One region of the Nonomuraea composti genome, then DNA from elsewhere that is predicted to be linked to it. Evidence: riboswitches for the same ligand, from Rfam matches in the RefSeq annotation. Region 1 holds a riboswitch; each other region holds the start of a gene.
What was found. Region 1 has a riboswitch for cyclic di-AMP ahead of HCN51_RS62945 (hypothetical protein). Riboswitches for the same ligand answer to the same signal wherever they lie in the genome.

Region 1 (3,267 bases):
CGGCCAGCGCGTGCGGGACGAGCCGCACGGTCCTGGCGTCGGCCTCGTACGCGATGTCCTGCAGCGCCTCGCGGTCGATCGGCGTGGAGTCGCCGGGCAGCGCCATGACCAGGCGCGGCCGGGCGTACGGGTGCCAGTGCACCTTGCGCAGGAAGTGCCGCACCATGCGCCGGGCGAGCTCGGCGTCGGCCGGCAGCCCGCCGCTGACCGGCCAGTGGGTGCTGCCGCCGCTGTCGGCGACGGCTTCGGCGCCGTACCGGACGATCTTGCCCGTCCGGACGTCGCACATGACGACGGAGGGCTCGTCGAGCACGATGCCCTTGCGTCTGACGTAGATCCGCGTGCTCGCCGCTCCCAGATCCATCGCCAGGTCACGACCGAGGAGTCTCATCGCGGGGACTGTTTCCTGATCCGTCCCAACACAACACCACGAACGGAACGGATCCCCTTTACCTGCTGTACTGGGACCGTGCTCGACTACAGCCTCGAAGCGGCGCGTTACGACGAGACCCGGGGCGGGCTGCCCCGCGCGCGGGCGGCGGCGGAGGCCGTCCGGGGTCTGATCCCCGAGCCCGGCACGCTGCTCGACCTGGCCTGCGGCACCGGGCTGGTCACCAGGGAGCTGGCCGCGCGCGGCCTGCGGGTGCTCGGCGTGGACGCCGCCGCCGGCATGGCCCGCCTCGCCTCGGAGCGGGTGCCGGTCGTGCTGGGTGACGGGCGCCGGCTTCCGGTACGCGACCGCTGCGTGGACGCGGTCACCACTTTCTGGCTGCTGCACCTGCTCGACGACGCCCGTCCGGTCATCGCGGAGGCGGCCCGCGTGCTGCGGCCCGGGGGAGTGTTCGTCACGACGGTGGATAAAAAGGCCGCGCACCGGCCGGGCGACCGGTCGCCCGCGACGGACGGGGCGGAGATCGTCATCGCCGAAGCGGCACGGCGCGGGTTGCGGCTCCGCGGCGAACCGGGCACGGGCAGGGGCGTTCGGGGGGTCCCGACCCGGTTTTCCGGTTGCTGGCCTTCACCTCGCAGTGAGCCCGGTTTCGCGTCATAAGCGGTGCCGTGCGAAGCTGTGACTGTCCCCAACACCATGGAGGTCCTCATGGCGGATGCACCGGAGCCGGATGTCAGCGACACTCCGGAGGACGAGATGAAGCGCAAGTTCCGCGAGGCGCTGGAGCGCAAGCGCAACCAGCACGCGGGTTCGGGCGCGGGTGGCAGGGGCGGCGACCCATCCAAGATCCACGGGGCGCACGGTCCGGCTGCGAGTAAGAGATCATTCAGGCGCAAGAGCGGCGGCTGAGGCTGGAATCTGGCGGGGGTACGGCATGCCGTGCCCCCTTTTTCTTTACCTAACCAGGTAGATCTTTTGCCCGATACGTTGGCATGTGTCCGTTTCCGTGGCTAACGTATTCGCCATTACCAGCCGGTTACCCGGTCCTTACCCCAGAAGGACCGCCGGTTGGCGCCGAATCCCGAACGTCGGGAACCGGGGAACCACCTCCGTTGGGGTGAATCCGGCCACGCGCCGGTAGGGCATCTCCACGCCCGAACCCGTCAGCTAACCCGGTAGGCGTGATGGAGAGGACAAGTTACTTCATGCACCAGCGCGTCGTTCCCCCAGACCGCGTCTTCCCGGCCGCCGCCCGCTGAGCGGCCCCCTTCCCCAAAGGCTCGTATCTTGCGCTCCGCGTAGCGATCTCGCGGCGCCCTGCCCCGCCGCGCCCTTTTTTCCGTGAGTGCAACCTCCCTGTCCCCCAGTGAAGGGTTTTGCTGCTTCATGTTCGCCTGTTTTGGCCTGCGTTCCCTCGCCGTGCTGACCTGCTCCGCCGTCGGAGCACTGACCGTCGCCGGCACGGCCGCCCACGCCGACTCCGACACCGGAGAGAAGATCCTGCTCAAAGGCTCGACCACGGCCTCGTACTTCTGGGACGACGCCTCCGGCCGCGCCGGTGACACGGGCCTGCCGGCCAGCGGCAAGCCGATGCAGAAGGGGCTGGCCGCCAGCCCGAGCTGGCCGCTGATGACCGAGGGATACGTCGTCTACAAGGGCAAGAAGATGCCCTTCTTCGTGGGCGACCGCGGGCCGGGCGAGCCGTCCAGCCGCGGCGTCATGCTGGACCTCGACGCCAAGACGTTCGCCGAGCTGACCGGCGGCGAGTTCAACGCCAGCACGCTGGGCGTGGACGGCATCGGCGGCGAGGGACACATCGACGTCGACTACGTCATCACCAAGTGGGGTGACGGCGTGGGCAAGAAGAACTACCCGGTGCCGTTCTCCACCGGCGCCTGGGCCGAGCGCGACCGCAACCCGGCGACGCCGCCGAAGGCCGACGAGGACGAGGACAACGCGGGCGGCCGGCTCGTGGACGCCCCCGTGGTGCCGGTGAGCGAGCCCAAGGAGCCGGGCGTGGCCGGTAGCACGCTGCTGGCCGGCGTCCTGACGGTGACGGGCGGCGGCGTGGTGCTCGGCGGCGAGCGTCTGCGCGCCCTCCTGCGGCGCTGACCTCCATAAGCAAGCCCTCTCCCCATAAGCAAGCCCTCTCCCCATAAACAGGCGCCTTCCCCATAACCAGGCTCCCGCCGTAAACGGACCCCCTCCCCATAAACACCCGGCGGCCTTTACGCGGCGACGACCAGAATGTCATTCTGGTCGTCGTGACCACCCGCGCAGCCGTGAACGGCATCGACATCGCCTACGAGAGCTTCGGCTCACCCACGGGCCGTCCCCTGCTCCTCGTCATGGGGCTCGGCGCCCAGCTCGTCCAGTGGGACGAGGAGTTCTGCGAGCTCCTGGCGGAGCAGGGACACCACGTCGTCCGGTTCGACAACCGCGACGCCGGCCTGTCCACGCACTTCCACGACCACGGGGTGCCCGCGATGGGCGCCGCGCCGCCGTACCTGCTGGACGACCTGGCCGACGACACCGCGGGCCTCATGGACGTCCTCGGCTGGCCGGCGGCCCACGTGGTGGGCGCGTCGATGGGCGGGATGATCGCCCAGACGCTGGCCATCCGGCATCCAGGGCGGGTGCTGACCCTGACCTCCATCATGTCCACGCCAGGGCCCAGCGTGGCGCCGCCCACCGAGGCCGCCGCCGCGGTGCTGATGGGCCGGCCGGCCGAGGGCCGCGAGGCGGTGCTGGAGCAGGCGGTACGGACCTGGTCGGTCATCGGCTCGCCCGGCTACGAGCTGGACCACGAGCGGATCAAGGCGATGGCCGGGCTGGCCTACGACCGCTGCTTCGACCCGGCGGGCACGGCCAGGCAG
Region 2 (3,267 bases), on a different contig from region 1:
CGCGCCGAGGCCGCCTTCGACGAGAGCCTGGCCAGGCTGGGCCTCGACCACATAGATCTCTTCCTGATCCACTGGCCGGTGCCGAAGCAGGACAAGTACGTGCAGGCGTGGAAGGCGATGGAGAAGATCTACCGTGACGGCCGGGCCAAGGCCATCGGGGTCTCCAACTTCACCGTGGAGACGCTCACCCGGCTCATGGACGAGACCGGCATCACGCCGTCCATCAACCAGATCGAGCTGCACCCCTACCTGCAGCAGCGCGAGATGCGCGCCTTCCACGAGGCCAACGGCATCCTGACCGAGGCGTGGAGCCCGCTCGGGCAGGGCAAGGGGCTGCTGTCGGACCCGGCGCTGGCGGTGCTGTCGGAGAAGTACGGAAAGACGCCCGCGCAGATCGTGCTGCGCTGGCACCTGCAGCTCGGGAACGTGGTGATCCCGAAGTCGGTCACGCCCGCGCGGATCAAGGAGAACATCGGCGTGTTCGACTTCATTCTCGACTCGGAGGACATGTCGGCCATCGGGGCGCTGAACAAGGGGCAGCGGCTGGGGCCGGACCCTGACACGTTCAACGTGGCCTGAGTGACAGGCGTGGCACGGGTGACGCCGCGCCCTTTAATGACATATTGCCCTTTACCTCCCCTATAACATCTCCGGATGCGAGATTTCACTTGGGGAATTGCGGCCACCGGCGGTATCGCCCGCACCGTGGGGGCCGCCATCGTGGCGGAGCCGGGCATGCGGGTGGCCGCCGTCGGCTCACGGAGCCTGGCCAGGGCGCGGGCCCTGGCCGCCACGCTGGAGGCGGAGTCGGCGTACGGCTCCTACGAGGAGTTGTGCGCCGACCCGGGGATGGACGCGATCTACGTGGCCACCCCGCACGCGCAGCACCTCCAGGTGGCCGAGGCGGCCATCGCCGCAGGTAAAGCCGTGCTCTGCGAGAAGCCCCTCGCCGCCACCGTGCAGGACGCGGAGAAGATGGTGCGGCTGGCGCGCGAGGCGGGCGTCTTCCTGATGGAAGCCATGTGGATGCGGTTCAACCCGCTCGTCCGGCGCATCGCGGACGATCCGCGCTTCGGCGAGATCCGCTCGGTGCAGGCGTCGTTCGGCTTCGCGGCGCCCTACGACCCGGCGCACCGCCTCTGGGCTCCCGAGCTGGGCGGCGGAGCGCTGCTCGACCTCGGGATCTACCCGTTCGGGCTGGCCCAGCTCCTCCTCGGCATGCCTTCCGGCCTGCGCGTCACCGGCTCCCTGGCCCCCAGCGGGGTGGACGCGGAGGCGGCCGGCGTTTTGCTCTACCCCGGCGGCAGGCACGCTCTCGTGGCGGCCTCATTGCTCGGGAATTACCCGAACCAGGCCAGTGTTGTAGGTACTCAGATGCGGGCGGACCTCCAGGCGCCGTTCTGGGCTCCGCAGCGGATCGTTCTCACCGGGCCCTCCATGGAGCCGGAAGAGCATGTGCTCGATCCGGCCGACAACGGATATGCCGGAGAGATCCGCGAAGTCCGCGCCGCAGTGGCCGAAGGCAGGACCGAATCCTCGATCATGCCTCTTGACGAATCCCTTGCCATGATGGGGCTTCTGGCCGACGCTCGCAGGCAGATTGCCTAGCTGGGCTTTTATGGATTTGTAATCCTCTTGCCTCATGTATTACCTTATGGGGCACATCGGGACATACGTCCGGTTTGTCCGGCTATGTCAGACCATCGCACGAAAGATCGCAGGATCGTCCTGCGACCGCTGAATCCGCCTTCAGGCGGAACCGGGGACCCAGGTCCTTTGGGGCGAATCGGCACTCCGGTGCCGTAGGGCAGCTTCCACGCCCGAGCCCGTCAGCTAACCCGGTAAGCGGCATGGAAGCAAGGAGCACCTCCCTCGATGGCCAAGCACCGTATCAACGCTGTCTCGAAGACCAACATCGCCCGCGCCGCCCTCGGCGCCACCGTCCTCGCCTCGGCCCTCGGCGTCAACGCCATGACGGCCAACGCCGACACCGCCACGGGCGTCGCCGCGGCCACCGCCGCGAAGCACCCGGCCACCGCCCTCGCCGCCCACAAGGCCGGCTCGGCGGACGACCGCGCCGAGACCAAGATCAACGTTACCGCTGACCAGGTCCTCGCCATGGCCAGGGCCCAGGTCGGCACCTCCGAGAACGCCGCCGGCGGCGGCACCAAGTTCCAGCAGTGGTACGCCAACTCCCAGCGCGCCGCCGAAACCGTCGCCCGCGACGGCGGCAGCCGCACCGCGTACCTGAACGCCGCCTGGTGCTCGATGTTCGTCTCCTGGGTCGGTGAGCAGACCGGCGCCCGCCCGCAGGTCGGCTGGGACGCCTACACCGTCGCCCACGCCAAGTGGTTCGCCGCCAACCACCGCTGGGGCACCGTCGCCAAGCCCGGCGCCGTCGTGTTCTTCTCCTGGAGCGGCGGCAAGAGCCTGAGCGACATCCAGCACGTCGGGTTCGTCGTCAAGGACAACCAGAACGGCACCATCTCCACCATCGAGGGCAACACCGGCAACGGCAAGGTCGAGGAGCGCATCCGGCCGAAGTCGCAGGTCGTCGGGTACGGGTACCCGCAGTACGCCGGCTGACGGAACGTTCCAGGGCCTGATCGCCCGCCCTTCACCTTCCATGTGACGCTCACGAGCGCGCGTCCCCACCGGGGGACGCGCGCTCGCGCGTTGCCGGGGTCTTCCGGGGGGCCGCGCCGCGCCGGGCGGCGCGCCACGGCTCGCGCGTTGCCGGGGTCTCACCGCCGGACCGTGCCGGGCGGCGCGCCACGCTGCCCGGCCACCTCGCCAACCGGCCGACCAGGCACAGCGCCACCCACCCGCCTCGACCAGGATCTTCGCTGTGCCGGGCAGCGCCGTTGCGCCAGGCAGCACCGTTGCGCCGGGCAGCGCGGTTACGGTCGGGCGGCGTGGCTGCGGTCGAGCGGGCCGGTCCCGGGTCGGGCGGGCCGGTCCCGGGTCGGGCGGGCCGGTCCCGGGTCGGGCGGGCCGGTTCTGTCGGAGCGGCTCGCTACCTTGCTTCTTCCGAGGTTGTTCTGAGCACTCACCCCCCGGAGACCCGCATGGGAGCCAAGACCGGCGTCATCGCCTACTCCTCCTCCGACACCCCACTCCCCCGCCTGCTCCGCACCCCCGCCCGCCCCGACGCGGCCGCCACCGCCGCCCTGATCGAGCGCTCCTTCCCCGGCTGGCGCATCTCCCCGGCCGAGCCCGGCACGCTGTTCGACGACATCCGCCCGCCCGACGACCTCGCCTACGCGA
Region 3 (3,267 bases), on a different contig from region 1:
AGCGATGGTCATGACGTCGGTCCTTCTCTCTACGGTCTACCGAAATCTACCGGAATCCGGTCACCCCTCCGGGAGGCTGTCACACCCGTCGGGGCTGTCCGTACTTCCTATTGTCTCGCTATATGGGATGGCAAGCGGCTGATGGGGTGGTCAGCCCGGATTGCCGCCGTGGTCCGGGTACACGAAAACGCGCCCGGCAGTCCTCCTCGGACCGCCAGGCGCGTACGTACGGGGCTAGGCGGTCCTAGCCGGATACTCGCGCGGTGATGTCGTCACCGATCTGCTGGGTACTACGGCCCGCGCCGCGCTCGGCGATGTCGGCGGCGACCGCCCGCTCGACCCGGGCCGCCTCGTCGTGCAGGCCGAGGTGGTCGAGGAGCATGGAGACCGACAGGATGGTGGCGGTGGGGTCGGCCTTGCCCTGGCCGGCGATGTCGGGGGCGCTGCCGTGCACCGGCTCGAACATGCTGGGCGCCGCGCCCTCAGGGTTGATGTTGCCGCTGGCCGCCAGGCCGATGCCGCCGGCGATGGCCGCGCCGAGGTCGGTGATGATGTCGCCGAACAGGTTGTCGGTGACGACCACGTCGAAGCGCTCGGGCTGGGTCACGAAGAACATCGAGGCCGCGTCGATGTGGCAGTAGTCGGTGCTGACCTCGGGGTACTCCTCGGCCACGCGGTTGACCGTGCGCTGCCACAGGTCGCCGGCGAAGGTGAGCACGTTCGTCTTGTGGACGAGTGTCAGCTTCCTGCGCGGGCGCGCCTTGGCCTTCTCGAACGCGTAACGCACCACGCGCTCGACGCCGTGGGCGGTGTTGAGCGACTCCTGCGTGGCGATCTCGTGCGGCGTGCCGCGGCGCATGACGCCGCCGGTGCCGGCGTAGAGGCCCTCGGTGCCCTCACGCACGACGACCATGTCGATGTTCTCGGTCGGCGTGCCGGCCAGCGGCGTGGCGACGCCGGGGAACAGCTTGACCGGCCGCAGGTTGACGTAGTGGTCGAAGGCGAAGCGCAGGCGCAGCAGCAGGTCGCGCTCGAGGATGCCGGGCGGCACGCTGGGGTCGCCGATCGCGCCGAGCAGGATCGCGTCGTAGCCGCGCAGCTCGTCGAGCACCGCGTCGGGCAGCGTCTCGCCGGTACGGTGATAGCGTGCGGCGCCCAGGTCGTAGTGGGTGGGCTCGATCTTCGTGCCTACTGCCTCAAGGACCTTGAGCCCTTCGGCGACGACCTCGGTGCCGATGCCATCCCCAGGGATGACGGCCAGGCGGATGTTACGCGACTCCATGACGGCAACCATACCGGCTCGTCTCGTCTGACGAACACACCATCTCAGTGGTCGGACGTCCGGTTTGAGGGGTTTGCGACCTTTTGGCCGTTTCGTTAGAGTCCGTCGGGCCTAATCCACGCAGCCGCTGCGTGGAGCCGGGGACCCACCTTCCCCCCAGGGGCGAATCGGCGCGCCGCGCCGTAGGGCTGTCTTCCAGGCCCGAGCCCGTCAGCTAACCCGGTCGGCCGCATGGAAGGACAGTCCCCTGTCTCGCATCGGCATCACCCTGGCGGCGGCAGCCTCCGCCGGGCTCATCCTGACCAACACCCCCTCCGCACAGGCCGCCACAGGATCACCCACCGGGTCCGCCATCGACGCGGACGCCACCACCCTCACCGGCGCCGAGATCCGGCGCATCACCCTGGCCCAGGCGCCCAGGCCCGCCTGGAAGGTCGCCCTCGAGTTCGCGATGGACAAGCGCGGCATCCCGTACGTCTGGGGCGGGACCAGCGACCGGGGCTACGACTGCTCGGGGCTCATGCTCCGGGCGTACGAGAAGGCGGGGATCGAGCTGCCCCGCACCGCCCGCGAACAGTACGGGGCGTTCGACAGGAAGATCGACTGGGACCGGCTCAAGCCCGGTGACCTGGTGTTCTTCAGCGGCCTGGGCCACGTCGGGATGATCTCGAAGCCCGGCTACATGGTGCACGCGCCGCACTCGGGCGACGTCGTGAAGGAGGAGAAGCTGTCGAGCTGGCGCAGGCAGGCGTTCGTCGGCGCGGTGCGGCCGGACCCGAAGGGGGTGCGCCAGTGGGCGGAGCTGCGCGAACAGCGCCGTGAGCCGGTGCCCGCCTCACTGACCGCCACGCTCTGAGCCGAAGCGCGGGCGGCCCCGCCTTCCCCCCGCGGGGCCGCCCGCCCGCCTCAGACGGCCGGCACGATCGGCGCGGCCAGCCGCTCCACGAAGCACGGGTTGGGGTAGTCGTCGGTGAAGTCCACCGGCTCGCCCAGGTAGTCACCGCGGATCTCGACGTGCACCGGATCGAAGATCCTCGGGCAGGCCACGCCGGGGCGGAACCGGATCCGGTCGAGGTCGCCGCCGAGCTCTTCCAGCCGGTCGCACGCGGCTCCCGGCTCGGGGTGGACCCCGCCGTCGGGGCCGCAGGTGAGGAACCACTGCGCGGTGCTGCCACCGTGGTAGGTGGTGATGCGCAGGTAGGACTCCTGCGCCTGGGCCGGAGCGGCGATCAGCGCCGCCGCGGCCAGGGCGGGCAGGGCGACGGTGGCGGCACGCCGGATCATGCTCAGCGAAGCGGAAGCAGACGCACGCATGGGGGGACCTCCTCTTGAACGGATACGTAGAGTGAAGTTATCAATACTCTCCGTATCTACAAGGGGAGGTCTTCGTCACCCCGTCGAGCGCACCGCCAAGAGGCTCTAGTGGTTCGGATGCTGGGGGGCGCCGCCGTTGTCGCGCCGGTCCAGCGCGGTCTGCAGGGCCTCGGCGGCCTCGTCCTGCTGCTCTTCCGTACGGTTCCAGGCATACATGTCGTACATGTCACTCAGCTCATTTCGCGGACGCGTTCCAGTGGGAAGCCGGATCCCGGTCGCGAACCCGACCGGGCCTGATCTCGCGGTCCGGGTCACGGACCGGGCGGATGGGACTTACTGGCCGACGCAACACCGCTCGCCGCGGCGGGTCGTCGACCTGCCCTAACAGGCCCCGCCGCGGCAGGCAATGAGTACGAGCACCTGGCGCATTAGCAGCCACAGTACCCGAGGATCTGCTCGGAAGTCCTAGTATCTTGCATGCTGAGACAGAAAAGGCCGCCACCCGGACGGGTGACGGCCCTTCACGAGCAGGTGCGAAGTCAGTCCTCCAGGTCCACCGAGCGGCCGCTCTCGGCGCCGATCTCGGCCCCGATCTGCTCCACGACGTCGGCGGGGATGGCGGAGTCGACGGTCAGCGCGATGAGCGCCTTGCCGCCCTTGGCGTCACGGGC

Region 2: another riboswitch for cyclic di-AMP. It lies ahead of HCN51_RS01405 (CHAP domain-containing protein); the one in region 1 lies ahead of HCN51_RS62945 (hypothetical protein).
Region 3: another riboswitch for cyclic di-AMP. It lies ahead of HCN51_RS12065 (C40 family peptidase); the one in region 1 lies ahead of HCN51_RS62945 (hypothetical protein).

Annotation. Positions count from the first base shown of each region.
Region 1 is NZ_JAATEP010000008.1:194,734-198,000, reverse strand. Features, by position in the region: gene HCN51_RS14120 (rod shape-determining protein) at 1-391, opposite strand, end outside; gene HCN51_RS14115 (methyltransferase domain-containing protein) at 470-1,051, shown strand; gene HCN51_RS14110 (DUF5302 domain-containing protein) at 1,100-1,300, shown strand; cyclic di-AMP (ydaO/yuaA leader) riboswitch at 1,454-1,588, shown strand; gene HCN51_RS62945 (hypothetical protein) at 1,778-2,503, shown strand; gene HCN51_RS14100 (alpha/beta fold hydrolase) at 2,656-3,267, shown strand, end outside.
Region 2 is NZ_JAATEP010000001.1:309,150-312,416, reverse strand. Features, by position in the region: gene HCN51_RS01415 (aldo/keto reductase) at 1-579, shown strand, start outside; gene HCN51_RS01410 (Gfo/Idh/MocA family protein) at 655-1,608, shown strand; cyclic di-AMP (ydaO/yuaA leader) riboswitch at 1,726-1,863, shown strand; gene HCN51_RS01405 (CHAP domain-containing protein) at 1,876-2,586, shown strand; gene HCN51_RS01400 (DUF6928 family protein) at 3,069-3,267, shown strand, end outside.
Region 3 is NZ_JAATEP010000007.1:50,750-54,016, forward strand. Features, by position in the region: gene HCN51_RS12055 (branched-chain amino acid aminotransferase) at 1-12, opposite strand, end outside; gene HCN51_RS12060 (3-isopropylmalate dehydrogenase) at 245-1,282, opposite strand; cyclic di-AMP (ydaO/yuaA leader) riboswitch at 1,381-1,526, shown strand; gene HCN51_RS12065 (C40 family peptidase) at 1,734-2,138, shown strand; gene HCN51_RS12070 (SSI family serine proteinase inhibitor) at 2,189-2,596, opposite strand; gene serA (phosphoglycerate dehydrogenase) at 3,136-3,267, opposite strand, start outside.